Regions from separate parts of the Planococcus alkaliphilus genome, predicted to be linked through region 3. Evidence: predicted binding sites of a transcription regulator. Region 3 holds the regulator's gene; each other region holds the start of a gene.
What was found. The regulator Rex, encoded in region 3, represses fermentation and respiration genes when NADH is low (regulators of the CRP and FNR family bind a similar motif). The targets are predictions, from matches to a motif close to TTGTGAAATATTTCACAA.

Region 1: AC2EXB_RS15150 (AtpZ/AtpI family protein) is a predicted target of Rex. The motif match lies at 4,887-4,904, and genes of this name have one in related genera.
Region 2: AC2EXB_RS18305 (cytochrome C oxidase subunit II) is a predicted target of Rex. The motif match lies at 2,152-2,169, and genes of this name have one in related genera.

Annotation. Positions count from the first base shown of each region.
Region 1 is NZ_CM168060.1:2,898,694-2,906,842, reverse strand. It holds gene AC2EXB_RS15170 (serine hydroxymethyltransferase) at 1-296, shown strand, start outside; gene AC2EXB_RS15165 (bifunctional diguanylate cyclase/phosphodiesterase) at 479-2,653, shown strand; gene upp (uracil phosphoribosyltransferase) at 2,811-3,440, shown strand; gene wecB (non-hydrolyzing UDP-N-acetylglucosamine 2-epimerase) at 3,702-4,820, shown strand; gene AC2EXB_RS15150 (AtpZ/AtpI family protein) at 5,058-5,279, shown strand; gene AC2EXB_RS15145 (ATP synthase subunit I) at 5,283-5,654, shown strand; gene atpB (F0F1 ATP synthase subunit A) at 5,682-6,392, shown strand; gene atpE (F0F1 ATP synthase subunit C) at 6,451-6,675, shown strand; gene atpF (F0F1 ATP synthase subunit B) at 7,206-7,727, shown strand; gene AC2EXB_RS15125 (F0F1 ATP synthase subunit delta) at 7,724-8,149, shown strand, end outside.
Region 2 is NZ_CM168060.1:3,496,668-3,504,816, reverse strand. It holds gene AC2EXB_RS18320 (universal stress protein) at 1-366, opposite strand, end outside; gene AC2EXB_RS18315 (methyltransferase family protein) at 570-1,121, shown strand; gene AC2EXB_RS18310 (Crp/Fnr family transcriptional regulator) at 1,274-1,936, shown strand; gene AC2EXB_RS18305 (cytochrome C oxidase subunit II) at 2,230-2,352, shown strand; gene AC2EXB_RS18300 (cytochrome c oxidase subunit II) at 2,384-2,851, shown strand; gene AC2EXB_RS18295 (b(o/a)3-type cytochrome-c oxidase subunit 1) at 2,854-4,506, shown strand; gene AC2EXB_RS18290 (GNAT family N-acetyltransferase) at 4,748-5,230, shown strand; gene AC2EXB_RS18285 (mycothiol transferase) at 5,227-5,757, shown strand; gene AC2EXB_RS18280 (GNAT family N-acetyltransferase) at 5,750-6,298, shown strand; gene AC2EXB_RS18275 (GNAT family N-acetyltransferase) at 6,295-6,840, shown strand; gene AC2EXB_RS18270 (bifunctional diguanylate cyclase/phosphodiesterase) at 6,936-8,149, shown strand, end outside.
Region 3 is NZ_CM168060.1:588,034-596,182, forward strand. It holds rRNA gene AC2EXB_RS03150 (23S ribosomal RNA) at 1-351, shown strand, start outside; rRNA gene rrf (5S ribosomal RNA) at 433-548, shown strand; tRNA gene AC2EXB_RS03160 (tRNA-Asp) at 561-633, shown strand; gene tsaE (tRNA (adenosine(37)-N6)-threonylcarbamoyltransferase complex ATPase subunit type 1 TsaE) at 771-1,223, shown strand; gene tsaB (tRNA (adenosine(37)-N6)-threonylcarbamoyltransferase complex dimerization subunit type 1 TsaB) at 1,220-1,915, shown strand; gene rimI (ribosomal protein S18-alanine N-acetyltransferase) at 1,912-2,367, shown strand; gene tsaD (tRNA (adenosine(37)-N6)-threonylcarbamoyltransferase complex transferase subunit TsaD) at 2,360-3,379, shown strand; gene AC2EXB_RS03185 (ABC-F family ATP-binding cassette domain-containing protein) at 3,737-5,677, opposite strand; gene AC2EXB_RS03190 (redox-sensing transcriptional repressor Rex) at 5,806-6,438, shown strand; gene tatA (twin-arginine translocase TatA/TatE family subunit) at 6,530-6,724, shown strand; gene tatC (twin-arginine translocase subunit TatC) at 6,737-7,504, shown strand; gene AC2EXB_RS03205 (lysostaphin resistance A-like protein) at 7,605-8,149, opposite strand, start outside.

The sequences.
Region 1 (8,149 bases), 1.4 Mb from region 3:
TGATTGACCTTCGTTCGTTAGGTCTAACTGGAAAAGTAGCGGAGCACGTGTTGGATGAAGTCGGCATCACGACGAATAAAAACACGATTCCATATGATCCGGAAAGTCCGTTTGTCACGTCAGGCATCCGTTTAGGAACGCCGGCAGTCACTTCCCGCGGCTTTAAAGAACCTGAAATGAAGGAAATTGCATCCATTATTGCAACATTGCTAAAAAATCCTGAAGATGAAAATGCGAAAAAAGAAGCTGCTGAGCGCACTGCGAAACTTACAGCTAGTTTTCCATTATACAAATAAGGGAATACAGCTGCCAAAGAGGGATTAAGGCAGCTGTATTTTTTCCCCGATTTTTGAAGAATAGCAACTAGATTTTTGGTATATAACTGGTAATTTCATTAATAATGTTACTTATTTCTAATTTCTTCAGAAACCAGCAATACATAGAATACATTAACTAAGGGAAGCTAGGTGAACCGCGTATGCCGACTCACGAAATAAATGAAGAGAAACAAGTGATCATAAACTGGCTGCGGCGTTTGGGGATGGAATTCCAGACAGGTTTTATTGTGCTGAATCCAGAAGTGAAAGACCATCCGATCATCTATGCCAACCAATCTTTTTTAGAGATGAGCGGCTACGAAGAAGAGGAAGTTTTAGGGCAGAACGGCAGGTTCATGCATGGCCTTAAAACAGATAAGCAGGTTGGGCAGGAAATCAGGAAATGCATGGAATCAAAAAAAGCAGGGATTTTTGAAATCGTCAATTATCGGAAAGACGGACTTCCTTTCTGGAACGAAATCACGATCCAGCCAATTATCATGCATGAAACGGGCTTTACGTTCACGATCATGCTGCAGCGGGATATTACCGACCGCAAGCGCGCAGAAGCACTGATCAATTTGCAGCAGCAAATCCATAACGATATGGGAAAAGGCTATCTGTTGAGCTTTTTGCTTCAAAAAGCATGCGATACAGTGGAATCTTTTTTCAAAGACGATACGAAATGCACGGTGCTTTTTGTCAATGATGCCGGCTACTTTCAAGTAGGGGCCGGAAAATCGATGCCAAGTGAATTTCATGATAAAGTCGAGCAAATTCAGTCTTCTCCGGTGACGGGTACGTGCGGAGCCGCTTTCCACACCAATCAAACAGTCATAGTGGAAGACATGAAGGCGAGTCCGCTGTGGAATGGCCATCAATATCTGGTGGAGGAGCTTCACCTTACTTCCAGCTGGTCGGTGCCGATCGATGACGCAAATGACAAAGCAATCGGGACATTCGGCATCTATTTCACAGACAAGACATTGCCGACTGAAGAGGACATTGCCTTCGTGGAGCAGATTGGCTCCATTGTGTCTTTGACGGTAAGGTATTCGCAGCAGCAAGAAGAAATCTTGCGTTTAGCGTATACCGATAAAGAAACCGCTTTGCCGAACCGGAATTATTTCATCAATGAGTTAAAAGAATTGCTGGATGAAAAGAAAGAGGGCTTTGTCGCTTTCGTTTCAGCAGATGAATATATTAAAGTAGTCGACCAGTACGGCCATACTGCAGGAGATGCACTCATCCGGGAAATCGGCAAACGTTTTTTGAGAGCCGGCATGTCTGCAAATAATGTCATCGCACGCTTTTCCGATTCGACCATCGCGTTAGTCAACTTGAATCCGTTAGGCGATGTGCCTGCGTATTTAGAAAAGTTATCGCAATGTGTAATCGAACCGACCAATGTGCAAGATATGGAATTGTTTTTAACGTTAAAAATGGGCGTCGCGCTTATCACCCCAAAACAGCATGATGAGAAAGAACTGATCCGCTACGCAGACAGTGCGCTGTCGAAAGCGAAATTGCGGGCGGGAGAATCCATCTGTTATTTTGAAAATGAGCACGATGATTTCATGATGAGGGATTTGCGGATTGCCAATGAATTATCGGCAGCGTTACGACGCGAAGAAATCGATGTCCATCTCCAACCGAAAGTGGATTTGAGATCAGGCAAAATCATCAGCTTTGAAGCTTTGGCCCGCTGGAACTCTCCAGAGCTCGGCAATATTGCGCCGGATGTCTTCATTCCGGCAGCGGAGAAGAACGGGAAAATCCGACTACTGGAGCAAGTCGTTTTAAAACGCGTGCTGACATGGTTAAGGAAACGCAAAGAAATTGGACTTGAATTGCGCCAAGTCGCCATCAATGTCTCAGCTGATCATTTCTTCCACCATTCGTTCATCCCGCATCTGGTTGATAAAATGGCTGAATACGGTATTGAACATAAATGGATTCAACTCGAAATCACCGAACGCATTGGCTTCGTTGACATTGAAACCGCTCATCAAGTGTTTAAGAAATTAAACCGCTACGGATTCACAAGTTCTGTGGATGATTTCGGGACGGGCTATTCTTCGCTTAGTTATTTGCAGAAGCTTCCGGTCAATGAAATCAAGATTGACCGTTCTTTCATTTCCACTATGCACGAACAAGGGACGCTTGCAATCGTCAGAACCATCATTCAACTAGCCGAAAACTTGAATATGACGGCAGTTGCGGAAGGCATTGAAACTGAACAGCAGAGACGGATGTTAGTATCGCTCGGCTGCCGGGTAGGACAAGGGTATTTTTATTACCGTCCGATGTCGCTCGAAGAAGCCAACCTATTATAAAGAAGCCGGAGTTTTAACTTCGGTTTTTTGTTTTGTCCATTTTTCTTTTGCGGAAAACTCCAATTAACTGAAAAGTTGCAATGCTATCTACAGCCCCAAGCGGCCTAAATTTTCTGTTATACTATTTAAGATAAAGTTTGAAAAGGAGAGATGTGCCGTGGGAAAAGTACATGTATTTGATCATCCGTTGATCCAGCATAAAGTGACTTATATCCGTGATAAATCTACAGGAACGAAAGAATTCCGCGAATTGGTAGACGAAATTGCTACATTGATGGCTTTTGAAATTACGAGAGATCTGCCGTTGGAGGATATTGAAGTTGAAACGCCTGTTCAATTGACAACTTCAAAAGTGCTTTCTGGCAAGAAATTAGGCATCGTGCCGATTCTCCGCGCCGGTCTTGGCATGGTAGATGGTATTTTGAAAGTAATGCCTGCTGCTAAAGTGGGGCATATCGGTTTATACCGTGATCCGGAAACTTTGCAGCCGGTTGAATACTACTTTAAAATGCCTTCAGACGTTCAAGAACGTGAATTGATTGTCGTTGATCCGATGCTTGCTACAGGAGGATCTGCAATCGAAGCAGTGGACTCGCTTAAAAAACGTGGCGCTGTTAAAATCCGCTTCATGTGCATCATCGCAGCTCCAGAAGGTGTAGAAGCTTTGCAAAAAGCGCATCCGGATGTGGATATTTACATCGCGGCACTTGATGAAAAATTGAATGACCACGGTTACATCGTTCCAGGACTCGGAGACGCCGGAGACAGATTGTTCGGCACGAAGTAAATAGAAAAGCGGAAGCGCCTGGTCAGCTCTGACAGACATAAGATGATTCGGCGAAGCGGCGTTTTTCAGCCGCACAGCCGAAGCAGCTTATGTCCCGAAGAGCTAGGCGCTGGAGTCTGGACAATAGAAAAGCGGAAGCGCCCGTTTAGCCTTATGCAGTTGGAATTTGGACACGAAAAAGCAATAAGTCAGGTAAGCGATTGCCGGAAACAAAGGTGATCACTTTCTCACTCAAATAATATGAAAACGAGGTTGATTAGTTTGACGAAAAAGTGGAAAGTAATGACGATCTTTGGCACGCGCCCGGAAGCAATCAAGATGGCGCCTCTAGTGCTCGAGCTTCAAAAGCATCCGGAAACAATCGAACCGATTGTGACGGTAACAGCTCAGCATAGACAGATGCTCGATCAAGTGCTTGAGACATTTCAGATTACGCCGGATTACGATTTGAATATTATGAAAGACCGCCAATCATTGAGCGACGTTACGACACGTGCTCTGCTTGGCTTAGACGAAGTCATGAAAAAAGCACAGCCGGACATCGTCTTGGTCCATGGCGATACAACGACAACTTTTGTTGCCAGTTTAGCAGCGTTTTACAATCAGATTGCCATCGGCCATGTTGAGGCGGGTCTGCGTACGCACAATAAATACTCGCCGTATCCGGAAGAGATGAACCGTCAATTGACGGGCGTAATGGCTGATATCCACTTTTCGCCGACTGAAAAATCTGCGCAAAACTTGCGTGATGAAAACAAAAAAGAAGAAACGATCTACATTACGGGCAATACAGCGATCGATGCATTGAAAACGACGGTGCGCGAAACTTATAGCCATCCGATCCTTGAACAGATCGGCGATGACCGGATGATCTTATTGACAGCACACCGCCGTGAAAACCTTGGAGAGCCGATGCGCAATATGTTCCGTGCGATTAAACGGTTGATTCAAGAACACGATGACGTCCAAGTGGTTTATCCCGTGCATATGAACCCGGCTGTCCGGGAAGTGGCAGATGAAGTTTTAGGACGCGATCCACGGATCCATTTAATCGAACCGCTTGAAGTTCTGGATTTCCATAACTTCGCAGCACGTTCATTCATCATCTTGACGGATTCTGGCGGCGTCCAGGAAGAAGCTCCGTCGCTAGGCAAGCCGGTACTGGTACTTCGCGATACGACGGAACGCCCTGAAGGAATCGATGCAGGAACGTTGAAGCTTGCAGGTACAGAAGAAGAAACCATCTATTCAATGGCAAAAGAATTATTGACAGATGAAAACGCATATAAAGAAATGTCGCATGCTTCTAATCCTTACGGGGACGGGGAAGCCTCGCGCAGAATCGTTGAAGCGCTGCACACGTATTTTTCTGCGAAATAAATAGCGAAATTGTTGAGAGGACATGTTCGACACGAATTTGTCAAGAATATGTCGAAGGGTAGTTGCTTGTGAAGTTTTTCACTTCTAGTAATTGACATGATTTTACCCCTATTGTATGCTTACAAAGGGTATGCATGAGAAGGTTTTCTTACATATAGATGTTGTTCCGAAAGCCTGATGCGACTGCTCTTTTATAGGGGTAAAATGTCAAATCAAACGAAACTCGAGGGGTTTATCATGCGCCCAACAAAAAGTCCCTTACAAGCGATGGCGCTTTACAGTGCTATCCTCTCACAACTTGTCGGGTCCGTGCTCATCGGTACGTTCACAGGTATGTGGCTCGATGAACAATTCGGAACCGCCCCGCTTTTCTTAATCATCTGCTTGCTCACGGGCATGTTTGCCGGTGTGTGGGCAATGCTGCAGACCGTCCGAAAATTCGAATCAGGAGACAAATGAAAAATGGATGGACTTAGGGAGATATATACAAGACTAAAAAGAATGATTTATTTCATCCTGGCGGCTTTCGTTATTGGCTGGGGGTTTACCCCTTATCAAGAGGTGTTCGCAGGTCTGTTGATCGGAACTTTGTTCGGCATTTATAATATGTGGATTCTGGTTCGCCGGATGGAAAAATTCGACCGGGCGGTGGCAGAAGGCTCGAAGGTTCGTTCGCTTGGAACGGCATTACGGTTTGCATCGGGTGTAGCTGCTGTGGCGATGGCATTATTATTCGCAGAGCATATTCACTTGGTCAGTACAGTAATCGGGTTGATGATCCCTTATGTTCTGCTCTTGGCAGAACGGATTGTTTATCATGTGAAACACCATTAAGAAAGTGGAAAGAGAGGTGAAACTATCGTGGGTCATGAAGCTCCTATGCTTAAAGTGTTCGGGATCTGGTTTAACTTGTCGAACGTTATGATGCTCATCGTAGCCGCTGTTATCGTATTTCTAATTGCCTTCATTTCTACTCGGAATTTAAAGCTTAAGCCAACCGGCATGCAAAATTTCATGGAATGGGTTATGGATTTCGTAAAAGGGCTTATCAAGAGCAACATGGACTGGAAAGACGGCGGACGATTCCATGTTCTTGGAATTACGCTGATCATGTTCATTTTCGTTTCGAATATGTTAGGTCTTCCGTTCTCGATCATTGTCTATGGCGAACTGTGGTGGAAATCCCCGACAGCTGATCCAACAGTGACAATGACATTGGCCGCCATGGTCATCATTTTGAGCCATTACTACGGCATCAAACTCAAGGGGTTGGGAGAATACGGTGCAGGTTATTTAAAACCGATGCCATTCTTGTTCCCGTTGAAAATCATTGAGGAGTTCGCAAATACGTTGACACTTGGTCTGCGTCTTTACGGTAATATCTATGCAGGTGAAATCTTGCTTGGATTATTAGCGGGACTCGGCGGAGCTGGCGTTGTCGGCTTTGCAACGGCTATCATTCCGATGATGGCTTGGCAAGGATTCTCGATCTTTATCGGTGCAATCCAAGCATTTATTTTCGTTATGTTGACGATGGTTTATTTATCGCATAAAGTTGCCGACGACCATTGAGTATAAACTGTTCAAATTGAGCAGAAAAAAACAACTATCCTGAGGAGGACAAATTACAATGACAGGTTCATTAGGTTTATTAGCAGCAGCAATCGCAGTAGGTTTAGCAGCACTAGGCGCAGGTATTGGTAACGGTCTTATCGTTTCAAAAACAGTTGAAGGTATCGCTCGCCAGCCAGAAGCACGTGGCGTTCTTCAAACAACTATGTTCATCGGGGTTGCATTGGTTGAGGCATTGCCGATCATCGCTGTAGTTATCGCGTTCATCGTTATGAACCAATAGTAACGAAAAGCGGAAGCGCCCGTGTAGATTCGACGGGCATAAGACGGAACAGCGTTGTGGCGTGTTTGTGCCACGGGGCTGGGCCAGCTTATGACACTAGAATCTGGGCGTTGGAGTCTGGACAATGAGAAAAGCGGAAACGGCCGTTCAGCTCCGTAAGACTTAAGATGAACTTCCGAAGCGGCGCTTTTTGCCGCACAGTCTCGAAAAGCGAAGATGCCTGTTCTGCTCTGGCAGTCATAAGACAGAACAGCGAAGTGGCGCTCATTGCCACATAGCTGGGCTGGCTTATGACCGAAGAGCAAGGCAACGGAGACTGGACAAAGGGCAGCTTAAGGCCGAGGAGTTGGCCGTTGGAGTCTGGACATCGAAATCTGGACAATAACAAAGGTAAATGGCGGGAATGCTTCGGCAGGTTTTTCGCCATTTATGTTTGTATGGCCCATTTCAATTTTGAATAACCATCTTACATTAAAGATCTTATAATAGAAGAAACTGAATTTTAGGCTCTTGAAGGGAGTGAAACAATCGTGTTTTTTGATCACCTCGTACTCGGTGCATCCGGGGAGTTTTTGAACGTCGGAGATATCATCGCTACACTAGCAGTTTTCATTATTTTGATGCTGTTATTGAAAAAGTTCGCATGGGGTCCTTTGATGGGAATCATGCAGCAGCGTGAAGAATTGATTGCTAGTGAAATCGTAACGGCTGAAAACAGCCGCCAGGAATCACAAAAAATGCTTGAAGAACAGCGCACTTTGTTAAAAGAAGCGCGTACGCAAGCACAAGAAATCGTTGAGAATGCTAAAAAACAAGGCGAAGTTTCGCGTCAGGACATTATCTCGACTGCGCGTGCTGAAGCTGGCCGCATGAAAGATGCAGCTGTACAAGAAATTGCGAACGAAAGAGAAAAAGCGATTTCTGCAGTGCGCGAAGAAGTTGTGGCATTGTCATTGCTTGCAGCATCTAGAGTGTTGGAAAAAGAGATCTCTGAAGAAGACAACCGCCAGTTGATTAACGAAACGATTGCGAAGGCAGGCGAAGTGCAATGAGCCAAGTCTCAGAACGCTACGCATTAGCTTTATTCCAAATCGCTCAAAAACATGAAGTGGTTGATAAGGTAGAAATGGATTTGCGCGAAGTGAAGAAAGTCTTTGAACTGACTCCTGAGCTTTACAATCTGATTGTTTCTCCAAAATTATCAGCTGAAAAAAGAACGAACCTGATCAATGAAGTGTTCAATGGCGTAAACGTTTACGTGATAAACACACTTCAATTGATGGCTGAACGCAAACGTTTAAATGACGTCAGCGGCTTGGCTACAGAGTTCATTAACTTATCAAACGAAGCACAAGGAATCGAAGATGCAAAAGTCTATTCAATCCGTCCGTTGACGGAAGAAGAACGTGCATCGATTTCTTCCACTTTCGCTAAAAAAATCGGTAAGCAATCTTTGCGCATCGAAAACATTATT
Region 2 (8,149 bases), 760 kb from region 3:
GCGTTCTGCTGCATTCAGGCCGGTAGCACCGCAAATGATCAAATCGATATTGTACTTCTTGACCAAATCGACGGGAATCAACTTTTTAGGTGAACCGTACTCGATCACGACATGGACGTTTTCTGCTCCAGCGGAAATTGCAGCTTGTTTGTAGCCTGCCATCAATTTTTCGGAAGATGCCATCGCTTCTTTCGCGATTGCTTGGCTGTAAGCCTCAACTGAACCAAAAGATTGATTGTCGATAATGTGGACAAGATACAAGTGGGATTTATTGCGGGCAGCGATTCCGATCGATTTTTTGAAGGCAAGGTCTGCTTCATTCGAACCATCCACCGCAACTAAGATATTTTGATATTGTAAGGGCATTTGAATTCCTCCTGTCTATATTGTTCTCTTTCCACATCCGTGCTGTAAATTCCTTTTTTATTTCATTATTCTTACATTAAAGTATGTCGATAAGGTGAAGAGCTGTTGAGTTTAACCCGGGAAGGGAAGAGATTTGTTTTGAGAAGCAATGTTCTATATATTGACTATAAGAGAAACTGAAGATTTGGGTGAAGATGATGGCGATGGCGGAATGGATTTTCATTGGAATTAGTGTGGTTTGGATCGGAGAATTCATTTTCTTTCGAAATCGGGGCGTCGGAGAAGGCGATCCTTACGAAAAAAAATCTTTCTATTATATTTTAGCCGCGCTCGGAGCTACGATTGCTGCGGCATTATTGCTGCAGGAGATCGGAACAGACACAGAAATTGGCCAATTTATGCGCTGGACTGGCCTCGTGCTATTTGCTATGGGTGTATTCTTGAGGTTCTGGGGAATCCTTCATTTGAAAAGCCAATTTACCCGGCATGTCACAGTCCGAGAAGGCGATGAAATCGTCAGTTCCGGCCCTTACCGGATGCTGCGGCATCCGCTGTATACGGCCTTGCTGCTGATTGGTATTGGCATGGCTTTATTTTGTACAAGCCTGATTGCGGCAATTTTGGGCGGAGCCGTCGTCATTTGGACTTTGCTAAAGCGCATCAGCTACGAAGAAGAGCTTTTGATCGGAAAATTCGGTCCGGAATATGTTCGATGGATGAAAAAAAGAGCAAGACTGGTTCCCTTCATTTATTAATAAAACAGCTGCCGTAGTTGGCAGTTTTTTTTATGGGAAATTACATTTTTTGCTTCCGAAATATGATAATCTTTACATACAGGGAACAATATTCTGAGGAGTGAGGGTTCAATTTGGAACGGACGGCAGCAACTCAAAAATTCACGATAGAAATGGACCTGCATGCGGGCATTAAAAAAATAGAGAAGTCTTACTATAAAAATAGTTATCTTTTTCGGGAAGGCGATGATGTTGAAGGAATCTACATCATCCAGTCCGGAAAAGTCCAGATCGGGAAAGTGACGCCGGATGGCCGCGAACTTACATTGAAAATTTGCGGTCCGGAACAGATTGTCGGGGAAGTCACCGTGTTTTCCGAAGCTGCGAAATACATGCTGGATGCAAAAGCGATTGAAGACGTCGTCTGTACGAAAATCGCGATAGAAGATTTGGAAGAAGGGCTTCTGAAGAATCCTCGATTATCGGCGGCTTTCATGAAATGGATGGGCATCGATCAGCAAAAGACTCAGACGAAATTCCGCGATCTTCTCCTTCACGGCAAAAAAGGAGCGCTCTACTCTACGTTAATTCGTTTGAGCAATAGCTACGGGATCCAGCAGCCTGAAGGCATTTTGATCGATATGGTCTTGACCAATCAGGAACTTGCCAACTTCTGCGGAATGACCCGTGAAGTGGTGAACCGGATGCTCAGCGACTTGAAAAAGGAAAAGATGATTTCGATGGTGGGTGGAAAAATGCTGATCCACGACCTTTCCTATTTAAAAACCCAGATCAATTGCGAAAATTGCCCGATTTCATTTTGCAAAATCGACTAGGAAAGTTAAACCAAATTATTGAATCAAAAAGGAGCTGTCCAATAAGTCGAGTAAGGACTTATTGGACAGCTCCTTTTACTTCTAATAAATCGTAGGGGAAAAATATTGCTCCTGCATCGCTTCGCTAGCTTCGTCGCAAAGGAGTTGCCCCAAATTACTTTTGGGGCAACTCCTTTTTTGTCTAAAATTCGACAGACGCCATAAAAAGGGGGCATGTGTGAGAAATATCACAATGTTCGAAGGCAGAAAAGATTACTTTAGGAGTAAGAGATTGATAGAAGAGGTGAAGGGAAATGAGCAAAAAAAATGATCATGCGAATATAGACCTCCGCGGCACCTTGATCAGTGTATTTTTTGTGGGTGTTGTGATTGTGGCCATGTGGGTCATCGTCTATTCCATGTATGTAGCAAGGTGAAAAATGAACAAAGAAAAAGGAGTAGAGGAATATGCATCTTCATAAATTCGAAAAAATTTGGCTGACCTTTGGAATTGTTGCGTTAGCAGTGTTTCTAGGCGTCGTCGGCGTGAGCGCATTTTCACAGGACCATACCCCAGCAGGCGGGATGGACACGATCGATCCGAAAAAAGTGAACGAGACAGCGCCTTTCGATAAACCGGGAGTGACGCAATTGGATGACGACACATACCAAGTGGCAATCGTCGCTATGGCTTTCGGCTATAATGCGCCGGATCTGCGGGTGCCAGCCGGAAAAGAAATCATCTTCAAAGTGACCAGCACCGATGTGGTCCACAGTTTTACGATTGATGATACAAAAGTGAATATGATGGTCGTGCCGGGGCGCATCACGACAAAATCCTATACATTCGATAAACCCGGAAAATACTTGATTCTCTGCAATGAATATTGCGGAACAGGGCATCATATGATGTTCAATGAAATAGAGGTGTATTAAACATGATTGCTGCACAAGATCGAAAAATAGCTTTATGGAATATCGGCGTTGCGTATACGGCCTTTTTAATCGGGACCTTATGCGGGCTGCTTCAAGTTTTTATCCGGAATGATGCACTTCAATTGCCGGCTTGGCTGGATTATTATCAAATTTTAACGGCACACGGTGTGCTGCTCGCACTTATATTTACGACCTTTTTCATCTTTGGATTTTTCATTACCGGCATGAGTAAAAGTTTGGGGACGTTCGGCCCGAAAGTCCGTCTGTTTTCATGGATCGGCTTCTGGGTAACTTTGCTTGGCACGGTGATGGCGACAGTCATGATCGTTTCCGGTGAAGCTTCAGTCCTTTATACATTTTACGCACCGCTTAAAGGCAGCGGCTGGTTTTACGTCGGCTTGGCATTGGTCATTGTCGGAACATGGATTAGCAGTTTCGCTTTAGTCGGCCATTATGTGGTGTGGCGCAGAAACCATAAAGGGGAACTCAGCCCTTTATTCGCTTTTATGACGATTACGACGATCATCCTTTGGATTATTGCCTGTTTAGGGGTTGTGGCAACGGTCTTATTCCAATACATCCCGTGGGCATTCGGCTGGACAGATACCATCAATGTTGAATTGAGCCGTTCCCTGTTCTGGTATTTCGGACATCCGCTTGTCTACTTCTGGCTGCTGCCTGCTTATATGGCTTGGTATGTGATCGTACCGAAAATAATTGGCGTCAAAGTCTTCAGTGACTCCTTGGCACGCTTATCGTTTGTCTTATTCATCCTATTTTCCATTCCGGTCGGGTTCCACCACCAGTTGACGGAACCGGGGATATCGAACTTCTGGAAATTTCTTCAGGTAGTTTTGACATTCATGGTCATTATTCCGTCTTTGATGACGGCATTCTCCATGTTCGCCAACTTTGAAATAGCGGGACGCAAAAAAGGAGGAACCGGTCTATTCGGCTGGTTCACAAAACTTCCGTGGAAAGATGTCCGCTTCACTTCCATCTTTATCGCCATGGCATTCTTTATTCCCGGTGGTGCCGGGGGAATTATCAATGCAAGCTTCCAGTTGAATGAAGTTGTTCACAATACCTTATGGATTGTCGGCCACTTCCATATTACGGTCGGTACACCGGTAGCGATGACTTTTATGGGGATGACGTTCTGGCTCATTCCTTACTTGACCGGCCGTAAATTTACGAAGTCGATGCAGATTCTCGGATTCGTCCAAATCATCACATGGTCGATCGGGATGCTTCTGATGTCGACAGCCCAACACGTCCTAGGGCTTCTCGGTGCGCCGAGACGGACCGCGTATTCAGGCTATAACGGGCACGAGTCCGCTCTTGAATGGTTCGATGGCATTTTAACCAATCATGTAACGATGGCAGTCGGGGGAAGCATCCTCTTCCTCTCCGCCATGATTCTCATCTATATCGTCGTCATGACGATGTTCTTGTCGCCGAAAGCTGTAAAGCCGGAAGATGTAGTCGAATTTCCGCTGGCAGACAGCGACAAAGAAAACACACCGAAATGGCTGGAGAATTGGTGGATTTGGATTGGAATCGCTGTCTTCCTGATTGTCGCAGCTTATGCGATTCCGTTAAGCCACATGATTCACCATGCACCGCCTGGATCGGAAGGATTCAAAACTTGGTAGGAGTTGAGTGAAATGTTGATCACCGCGTTATCATTAATGATTATCTTCATCGTTTTTACCGCCATGCTGATCGAAACGAGTATTTCTGACGAAGAATAGAACGAAAACTGCCTTTCCGGACAACGGAGAGGCAGTTTTTTTCTTTCCAATAAAAAAACAGACTATTCAGCAATGAGGCTTCATGCCTATAATGAATTACTGCACTAAAAACTACTTAAGTCGGAGAACGGGAAGTGGCAAGATGAAGATTTTTTTAGAACAGGCAACAGCAGAAGATGCGGCGGCACTTCATGTAATGCAGAAATTGGCTTTTCAGCCTTTGCTGGATAAGTACCAGGATTTCGAAACCAGCCCTGCCAACGAATCCATAGAACGGCTGTTGCTGAGAATCGAACATCCGGCAGGGCGCTTTTATAAAATCATAGCAGACGGAAAGTTGGCTGGAGGTATCCGGATCCATTGGAAAGACGACCGTCAATACTGGATCGGACCGTTATTCGTCGACCCTTCGTTTCAAGGATGCGGCATTGCCCAGGAAGTGATGAAGCGAGTGGAAGAAGATTTTGCACAAGCGGCTACGTGGGAATTGGCCACCATTCTGGAAGAGCGGGGCAACTGCCATTTGTACGAAAAACTGGGGTATGAACAAACAGGAAAAACCGAAAAATTGAATGGGAAAACGACGCTCGGCTATTTCAAAAAAGAAGGGGCTGCCAGAGAATGAACTACACCATTAAACCGCTTCAAGGCTTCAGCGAAAAAATCGGAGAATTGCTGTTCCAGCTTGACCACACACGTTCTCTTACCAAAGCTGAAGTTGCGGGGCTTCAGCTATGCGAATTGGATTATGTGGAAGACGCCGCCAGCAATTCAATCGGTGCGCTTCTATACCATATGGCAGCGATTGAAAAAGTCCATCAAGTGATTGCGTTTGAGAAGCGTGATTTGACAGAAGAGGAGTTGGCAGATTGGTCGGCGGCTCTTGAGTTGGGGGAAAGCGGACGAAAAGAGATTCACGGAAAATCGGTGGACTTCTATCTTCAGCTGCTTGATGACACGCGAAAAGAAACCTTGCGCCTCTTCAAAGAAAAGGAAGACCACTGGCTTTACGAAGAAGGCGTTTGGCCGAACGGTGTTTCGTTCAATCATTATTATTTATGGTTCCATGTGATGGAAGATGAAATTAGCCACCGCGGACAAATCCGGCTGCTTAAACGGAAATTGAAAGCGGAGACGACGGCCGATGTCTGAGCCGAACGAGAAAAGAATTCAGTTGCGGGAAATGGTGGAAGAAGACTGGGCAAGTGTCCATGCTTACGCTTCTTTAGAAATAGTGTCTCGCCATCAAGCCTGGGGACCAAATTCAGAAGAAGACAGCAAGGTCTATGTGCACGAGGTGTTGAAGGATGCGAAAGCCATTCCGAGAAGGCAATTTGTTTTCGCGATTGCAGTCGGAGAAACGAAAAAGATGATAGGAGCAGTTGAATTGAATATCCGGGACGAAGTGAATCGGACTGGCGAAATCGGCTATATTTTGCATCCGGATTCCTGGGGGCGGGGCATTGCGGGAGAAGCAGCTGCCCAGGTTTTGCAATTCGCATTTAACGACCAAAAACTTCATAGGGTGTTTGCGACCTGCGACCCTTGGAATACCGCTTCCTATAGGGTCCTTGAAAAATTGGGCATGACAAAGGAAGGCCGGCTCCGGGAAAATATTCGATTGCGGGACGGTTGGCGGGATTCCTTCGTCTACAGCATCTTAGAACAGGAATGGAGAGAGTCAAGGCAATGAAGAAAATCCAATTGGTGAAACACGACTTGAAATACGCGGAAGACATCCATACATATTCCTCAGCGCCTCCTGTGAAAGATGCATTAGGATTGCCGGATGGCACGGTTGAGGATACAAAAGCTTTTATTGGAAGAGTGCAGATAGAAGAGCAGGGAAAGAAAACGGTGCCTCGCGTCATTTTAAATGAAAATGGAGAACTGATTGGACTGACCGATCTGATGTTCATCGACAGAAGCAAAAAATCCTGCCATATGGGCACCTGGATTGCCCATCCGTTCTGGGGGCAAGGATACAATGAGGCTTCCAAAATCGCCATCTTGAAAATCGCATTCGAAGAGTTGGGCTTGGAGCATGTGTTTGCCGGCGCGCGGAAAGTGAACATCCGGTCGCAAAAAGCTCAAGAGAAATTGCCGTTCATCCGCCTTAACGCAGAAGCGGCGTTTCCGGAGGAACTGGCTGCCCTTGAAAAAAAGGAAAAGCAGCCTTGTGTGTTAAATGTTTTTTACCGTGAGGATTTCTTGAATTTCGTCAAGTATCGTTAATTTCCATTAAGAAAATCAAAAAACTGCCGATAATAAAGAAAAGCCGTTTTCACAAAAATGGCTTCAAAACATCATGAAGATTTGGGAGAGACGATATGACACTAAAGATGAAGACTGCGGGAACAATTGGACTCACGATGGCAGCATTTATCATTTTACTCTTCCTTTTCATGCGGCCCGTCATATTGAACGACGCCAAGTTGATGGATGAGGAATCTTTGGAAACCGACCGGAAACGTGTGGAAAGCTACATCGAGTCGGAAAAGATGGATTTGCAGCGTTTTAACCGCGATTGGGCGGTATGGGACGATTCCTACACCTTTATGCAAAATCGTAGCGAAGCGTATATTGGTTCCAATCTAATTCCAGAAACATTTGAAAACAGTGCCATTAATTTAATGGTTTTCATCAATACAAAAGACGAGGTCATCTATGCGAATGGCTACGACTTAGCAGATGGAACAGAATTGGATTTAGCCAGCAGCTTGCAGCAGGTTCCGGAAATCATCGAAGAAGCTGAAAATGGAAACGGGCTAGTGATCATAGAAGATTCCAGTTTTGGATCGGTGATGGTTGCAGTGGATGAAATTCTGAGAAGCGAAGGCCAAGGCCCGTCGGCAGGCCATTTGGCTTCAGGTATTTTCCTGAACGAATCTTTTTTTTATACGATGCGCAATACATTGGCGCTGGATGTGCAAGTAGTCAATAAAGAAGCAGGAGATCTGAAAATTCAGGAACTGGATGAAAAGACATTGAGCAGCTTGCTTGCGGTTAGTGACGGTTTGACGCTTGAATTGAAGAAAGAGCGGAAGTATTACCAGCAGAAGTCGAGCAGCATGAATGGCCTTTTCCTGGCGTTGGTTATCGCTACCATTATTTTGGTCATCCTTGTCTACTATTTAATGGACATGCTGGTCTTATCACGGATTTCGCATCTTTCCGTGCAACTGAAAGATGTGGATTTCGATAAAGCACAATCTTTGGAAGTCGAAAATTCCAGAAATGTCGAAGATGAAATAACTGATCTGGAAAATTCGATTCAAAACATGCTGAGCAGTTTGGAAAAAGCCCATGCGGATGTATCAAAGCTGGCCTTTTTTGACCAATTGACCGGCCTTCCAAACCGATTCAGCTTGTATAAAGATTTCTTAAAGCGCATCGAAAAAGAACAGGCATCTTTTTCCGTTCTGTTTTTTGACTTGGATGGTTTCAAGCGGATCAACGATTTATATGGCCATAATAGCGGCGATGAAGTATTGAAACAGATTGGCCGGCGGCTGAATGCCAAGTCTTTGCGGAAAGGAAGCCG
Region 3 (8,149 bases):
GGCTGTTCGCCCATTAAAGCGGTACGCGAGCTGGGTTCAGAACGTCGTGAGACAGTTCGGTCCCTATCCGTCGCGGGCGCAGGAAATTTGAGAGGAGCTGTCCTTAGTACGAGAGGACCGGGATGGACACACCGCTGGTGTACCAGTTGTTCTGCCAAGGGCATCGCTGGGTAGCTATGTGTGGCCGGGATAAGTGCTGAAAGCATCTAAGCACGAAGCCCCCCTCAAGATGAGATTTCCCATTGCGCAAGCAAGTAAGATCCCTCAAAGACGATGAGGTAGATAGGTTCGAGGTGGAAGCGTGGCGACACGTGCAGCTGACGAATACTAATCGATCGAGGACTTAACCAAATTGCTTTCTGAAGCGCGCGTTTCCTGTATTCAATGTCGAATATCCAGTTTTGAGTGAACAAGTCACTCTGAAAAAAATAGTCCAGTGATGATGGCAAAGAGGCCACACCCGTTCCCATCCCGAACACGGAAGTTAAGCTCTTTTGCGCCGATGGTAGTTGGGGGTCTCCCCCTGTGAGAGTAGGACGTCGCTGGGCTGATTTTTTTTTGGTCCCGTGGTGTAGCGGTTAACATGCCTGCCTGTCACGCAGGAGATCGCCGGTTCGATCCCGGTCGGGACCGTAATCTTTCAAGTAAGCACAGCGATCTCGCTGTGCTTATTTTTTTATGTCAGAAATCATTTGCAGGAAGATTATATTTTGATTTACTGCACCATCTTCGCTAAACTATGGTAAGACTTAATCGAGGTGACAGAAAGAATGATTTATACATTAGAAGTGGGATCATCCAACGAAACGGAAGCTTTCGCTGAAAAACTAGCTCTGCATTTAAACCCTCAAGATGTTTTGACGCTTGAAGGCGACTTAGGTGCGGGGAAAACTACCTTTACTAAAGGCATTGCTAGGGGACTGGGCATCAAACGGATGGTCAACAGTCCTACCTTCACGATATTAAAACAATATGAGGGCAGCTTGGATTTAAATCACTTCGATGTTTATCGCTTAGAAGACAGTGACGAAGACATCGGTTTTGATGAATTGTTTGAAAGTGAAGCGGTGTCGGTCATCGAATGGGCTCAGTTCATCGAAGAGTATCTTCCAGCGGAGCGTCTGGAAATAACACTTACCCGTCTATCAGATGAAGGGCGCAAGATTGAAATGAAACCAATTGGAACACGGTATGAATTACTGTGCAAGGAGCTAAACATATGATTTATCTAGGAATCGATACTTCAAATTCTCCATTAACTGTTGCTTTAATGAAGGACGAAAATGTTTTAATAGAAGAAACAACTAATTTAAAAATTAATCATTCTTTAACGGCAATGCCTGCCGTTGAAGAAATGATGAAAAAAGCAAAAATTTCTCCTGCTGATTTGACGCATATCGCTGCGGCTAGCGGACCTGGTTCTTACACTGGAGTCCGTATTGGGTTGACGATTGCTAAGACTTTAGCATGGTCGTTGAAGATTCCGCTTCATACAGTATCCAGTTTGAAAGTATTGGCTGCAAATGGCCGATACTTTGATGGGCTAGTCTGTCCCATCATGGATGCACGGAGGGGGACTGTTTTTACAGGTCTTTATGACGGCTCTGATTTATCAACGGTGATTGAAGATCAGCATAGTGATTTAAACGGATTTTTAGTAAGAGTAAAAGAACAGAAACAATCTGTATTGTTTACGGGAATAGATGTTGCTATTCATGAAGAAGCCATTCGTGAGGCTTTGGGGGAAGCGGCCTTTTTCAGTGGGCCACAAGACCGTCTTCCGCGCGCTTCTAATTTGATCTTCTTAGCAAAAGAAGAGGAGTCGCAAGATATCCATCATGCAGTTCCAGAGTATCAGCGAATTACGGAAGCGGAAGCCAATTATCTTAAAAGCCAAGAAGGTAAGAATCTATGAGTTCAGAAGTCACTATTCGAAAAATGACAATCGAAGATGTAGAACAGGTCTTTGAAATTGAAAAATTATCTTTTACTTTGCCTTGGACGAAAGATTCTTTTTACTACGAAATGACTACTAATGAAAATGCTTATTACGTGGTGGCTGAAACCGAACAAGGAGTTGTCGGCTATTGCGGAATGTGGCTTGTTTTAGACGAAGCGCATGTAACCAACATCGCCATTCTGCCAGATGAGAGAGGCAAGAAATTAGGTGAGCGTCTAATGAGAGCTGCAATGGATACGGCTAAGGGTCAAGGGGCAGTCCTAATGACATTAGAAGCACGTGTCAGCAATGAACCGGCTCTGAATTTGTACCGAAAGTTAGGATTTAAAAATGGTGGCATACGAAAACGGTATTATACCGATAATTTCGAAGATGCCATAGTGATGTGGGTGAATTTTAATGAATGAAGATATTTATGTATTGGGGATTGAAACCAGTTGTGATGAAACTGCCGCTTCCGTTGTGAAAAACGGAACAGAAATCATTTCCAATGTAGTGGCGTCCCAAATAGAAAGCCATAAACGTTTTGGAGGCGTAGTGCCGGAAATCGCTTCTAGGCATCATGTTGAACAAATTACGATTGTTATTGAAGAAGCACTGGCACAAGCTAATATGGAGCCTAAACAATTAAGTGCTGTCGCTGTTACAGAAGGGCCTGGACTAGTCGGAGCTTTATTGGTCGGAGTAAATGCAGCAAAAGCATTTGCTTTTGCCCACCAATTGCCTATAGTCGGTGTTCATCATATTGCAGGGCATATCTATGCTAACCGCCTTGAACAGGAAATGGAGTTTCCATTGCTGGCATTAGTGATTTCAGGCGGCCATACGGAATTGGTCTACATGAAAGAGCATGGAGATTTTGAAGTGATCGGTGAAACACGGGACGACGCAGCAGGGGAAGCTTATGATAAGGTAGCAAGAACCTTGAATCTCCCTTATCCTGGAGGTCCACATATTGACCGGTTGGCTCATGAAAGTGATGGAGCTGTTGAATTTCCGCGGGTTTGGCTGGAGGAAGGCTCATATGATTTCAGTTTTAGCGGATTGAAGTCCTCTGTCCTGAATTATATGCATAATGCGGCCCAACGCGGTGAAACAGTACCGCCGGAGCACGTAGCTGCTGGATTCCAAAACAGCGTAGTGGAAGTGGTCACGGCGAAGACACTCCGTGCTGCGACACAATATAAAGTAAAACAAGTGATAGCGGCCGGGGGCGTTGCGGCCAATAAAGGATTAAGAACGTCTTTGACTGGTACTTTTAAGGAAAAAGGCATCCCTTTCTATATTCCTACTTTGAAACTATGCACAGATAATGCAGCTATGATCGCCGCTGCAGGGACCGTGATGTTTGAAAAAGGGCATCGCGGAACTATGGCGATGAACGGCCGGCCAGGAATGGCCATGACATCCTGGAACTAAAAAGCTCAGCATTCCTGATAATCCATCAGGGAAAGCTGAGCTTTTTCCTTTAAATTCTGACTTTATTTAGAATACAGAAATAAATTTTGTCAATAGAGAACATTTGTACTTATGCACAAAATGTGTATAACATGTTCATAACTATCTGAAAAATAGGGGATTACCCAGATATTGTGTACTTGAAAGGGGAAAACTATGTGTATAACATTTTCTCCTTCTGTGGATAATGTGCATAAACCTGTTGATAGTTGATTTTATCGCTTTTAGATTGTGAACAACTTTGTGGAAATAAATATTTCGCTAAAAGGTATTGACCTATATCTAGTGAATAGAAAAACCGTATACAAAAGTATACGGTCAAGAGTGGACGTTTTCAATCTTTTCTTGTAGTTCCAGCCACAAAGCCATTTTCTCTTCAAGGGCTTCTTTAAGCTTTTCTAGTTCGGTTTGAAGCGGCAATACCCGTTCGTGATCTTGGAAAACTTCGGGAAGGCATAGCTGCTCCTCGATTTCTGTGATTTGAAGGTCCAATTGTTCCATTTCCGATTCGGTTTCTTCGGACTGGCGCATCAATTGGCGTTCCAATTTTTTTGCTTCTTTGTTTATTTGCGAAGTAGTGGGGACCGCAGAAGCTTGAGTGGCTGTCTTCGATTCCTCTTCTTCCAACGCTTTTAGTTCTTCAAGTTCGAGCTTTTTCTCCAGGTAGTAATCGTAGTTTCCTAGGTACTCAGTCGTTCCATCGCGGGTCAGTTCGATGACTTTGGTCGAAATCCGGTTCATGAAATACCGGTCATGGGAAACGAATAAAATCGTACCTGGATAGTCAAGAAGGGCATTTTCCAAGACTTCCTTGCTGTCGAGATCCAAATGGTTGGTGGGCTCATCCAACAATAGGACATTGGCTTTTTGCATCATCAATTTTGCCAAAGCGACACGGGCTTTTTCGCCACCGGAAAGTGTCGAGATCGGTTTAAGCACGTCATCACCAGAAAAAAGGAAGCGGCCGAGAATGCCTCGGATGTCTTTCTCATTCACATGCGGATAATCGTCCCACAGCTCATTCAAAAGGAGCTTATTGCCTTTAAGATTGGCCTGTTCCTGGTCATAGTAGCCAAATTGGATGCCCGTGCCGTAATGGATTTCACCGGCAAGCGGCTCAAGTTCTTTCATGATCGTCTTCAATAGTGTGGATTTCCCGACACCGTTCGGACCGACTAAAGCCAAGCTTTCCTGGCGATAGAGTTTCCACGAGATATTTTCGGACACTGGCTCATTTCCATAACCGATTGCAAGTGAACGGACATTCAAGACATCATTGCCGCTTTGCTTTTCTATGCTGAAACCGAAGCGCGCTGATTTTTCATCTCCATCCGGAGCGTCCATCCAATCGGTCTTTTCCAAAATCCTTCTTCGGCTTTGGGCCATTTTGGTGGTCGAAGCACGTACGAGATTGCGCTGGACGTAATCTTCGAGCTTTGCTTTCTCGCTTTGCTGTTTTTCAAATTGCTTTAAATCGTGTTCGTATTGCTTCGCCTTTTCATCCAAGTAGCGGCTGTAGTTTCCAGTGTACTTCTTCATGCGATGGCGAGACACTTCATAGACAAGCGTCACGACTTGGTCAAGAAAATACCGGTCATGGGAAACAATCAATAACGCGCCTGGATAATTCTTTAAGTAATTCTCAAGCCAGCTGAGGGTTTCGATGTCCAAGTGGTTGGTAGGCTCATCGAGGATCAGCAATTGAGGTTTGCTTAAGAGAAGCTTTGCCAGCATCAATCGGGTCTTCTGGCCGCCAGACAGCGAAACGATTTTCTTGTGGTAATCTTCCGAGTAGAATTTCATGCCATGCAGGATGGTCCGTGTGTCAGCTTCATACTGATAACCGCCGGCTTCTTTAAAATCATGCTGCAGCGTATCATACTCTTGCATGACTTTTTCGTATCGTGCCGGTTCATCATAGACGGCTGGATCCGCCATCTGGGCTTCAAGCTTGCGGAGTTTGGCTTCTTGTTCACGGAAATGTGTGAAAATCGTCATCATTTCTTCCCAAATGGTCGCATCGGTTTCAAGGTCCGTCTGCTGCTCCAGGTAGCCGATAGTCAGATCTTTCGGCATGATGATGTCGCCGCTATCGTATGACATTTCACCGGATATGATTTTCAATAAAGTCGATTTGCCCGCGCCGTTGCGGCCCACTAATGCAACACGGTCGCGGTGTTGAACTTCCAATTTGACGCCCGAAAGAATTTCGTCTGCTCCGAACGATTTATGGACTTGATTAACTTGTAATACTATCATGTGGGTCACCTCTATTCTCTCTTAGTGTAGCCTACAGAAGGGCGCTTCGCAATCAAGCCAGCTTTACATATGAGCCCGCCTCATGTAAGATAATATCGATTTGATACGACCTCAGGAGGTAACCTTGCATGTTGCATGAACCATCAAAAATTCCGCAAGCCACAACGAAAAGGCTGCCATTGTATTACCGGTTTCTCCAAAACTTTGCCAATGCTGGCCAGAAGCGCATTTCGTCACAGGAATTGAGTGAAGCGATGAAAATCGATTCAGCCACCATCCGCAGGGATTTTTCGCATCTCGGGGCATTCGGGAAAAAAGGATATGGCTATGACGTCCAGGATCTATTGATCTTTTTCCGCAAAACGCTTGATCAGGATGAGGCGACCAACGTTGCATTGGTCGGTGTCGGCAACCTTGGCAGTGCATTTTTAAAATATAACTTTCAACGCAACCATAATACGAAAATCGTCTTGGCATTCGACTCGAATAGCCCGGTAGAAGGGGAGAAGATCAGCGACATCGATACGTACCACCCAGACCGGATTGAAGAAAAGATTGAGGAATACGGCATCGAGTTGGTGATTTTGACCGTCCCTTCCCGCTCTGCCCAGGAAGTGACGGACCGTCTCGCAAAAACGAAGATCAAAGGCATCTTGAATTTCACGCCGGTCCGGATTGCAGTGCCTTCTCATATTCGTGTTCAGACTATCGATTTATCGGTTGAACTGCAGACGCTCATCTATCAAATTAAACAACAATGACTCAAAAAATTCACATTTGGGCAGCCGTTTGAAATAGCCAAAGTAGGTTGAATCATGTAGAATGAAACCATTAATACAGGAGGTGTCTAATATGGCTCCAGGTCCAGTTAGTTTGATAGTAATCGCTATTGTGGCATTAATCATTTTTGGCCCGAAAAAATTGCCGGAATTCGGTAAAGCCTTCGGTTCTTCATTGCGTGAGTTTAAAAACGCAACTAAAGGTTTGACAGATGACGACGATGCAGCAGACGTGAAGAAGAAAGAAGAGCAAAAGGAAATACGATAGGATGTTTGTCTGATGAACCAAAAAGACATGACTTTAGTTGAGCATATAGGCGAACTGAGAAAACGGCTGACGATTATCGCCGTTTTCTTTGTGTTAGCGCTCGTTGGCAGTTTTTTCTTGACCGAACCGCTGATCCAGTATCTGCAGTTCACCGAAGAAGCAAAAAATTTAACGCTGAATGCTTTTAAGATAACCGATCCCATTAAGATCTATATGCAAGTCATGATGGTATTGGCGCTTGTCATCATTTCACCGATCATCATGTACCAGTTTTGGGCCTTTATCAGTCCAGGCTTGCATGATACGGAACGGAAAGTCACATTAAGCTATATTCCATTTTCCGTACTGCTGTTTTTGGGCGGAATTGCTTTTTCTTATTTCATCTTGTTCCCTTATGTCATCGGGTTTATGCTCAACATATCCGATAACCTGGATATCCAAGATACGATCGGGATCAATGAATACTTCCAGTTCCTGTTCCAGATTACGCTGCCTTTTGGCATCGTCTTCCAGCTGCCGGTGCTGATGCTGTTCTTGACCCGTCTCGGAGTCATCACACCGATGTTGATGAGCAAATACCGGAAATACGCATATTTTGGGTTGATTACGCTGGCTGCTTTTATCACGCCGCCGGATATCATTTCCCATATGATGGTGACGGTTCCGTTGTTGCTGCTGTATGAATTCAGTATCATCATCGCCAAAATCGGCTACCGCAAGTTCTTGAAAGCGGAACAGAATTTAATCATCGAAGAACAAAAACAAGGCCTTCACGAATAAATCGTGAAGGCTTTTTTGTTTATTCATTATGTCCAGCTCCGGTGCCCAGCTTCTCGAGGTCTTAAGCTTGTCGAGGCTAAACGGGCACCTCTGCTTTTCTTTATGGCTGGAGGCCCTCCAAGTATTTGGTAAAGGTTTCGATTTTGTCCATGTTCAACTGAATGAGCATGACGAAAGCATTAAGCAGGATATGCGCGATGATCGGTGTAATGATGCGCTTTGTTTTCTGGTAGATGAATGCGAGCACAAGGCCTGTCGAGAAGTAAACGAGCAGGTGACTGAATTCAAGATGGACTAGCGCAAACACGAGCGCGCTGATCGCGGTCGCGATAAAGAAATTGGTCGTTTGGTTTAACGAGCCGAAGACGACGCGGCGAAAAACGAGTTCTTCCATGACAGGTCCGAAAAAGACAATTGCTAAGATCGTTAGCGGTACGACTTCGGCGACACTGACGAGCGACATCGTATTCTCAGAGCCCGGTTCGATGCCGAGAACTTTCATTTCGATCAGCGAGGCGATGATCTGTCCGAAATAGACCAGGAAAAAGCCCAAGACACCCCAGCCGATCGATGCCCAGAGTCCGGCTTTTTTGCCGTTCCAAATATTGAAGAAGTTTTTATCGCGCAAAACGAAAATCATCATGA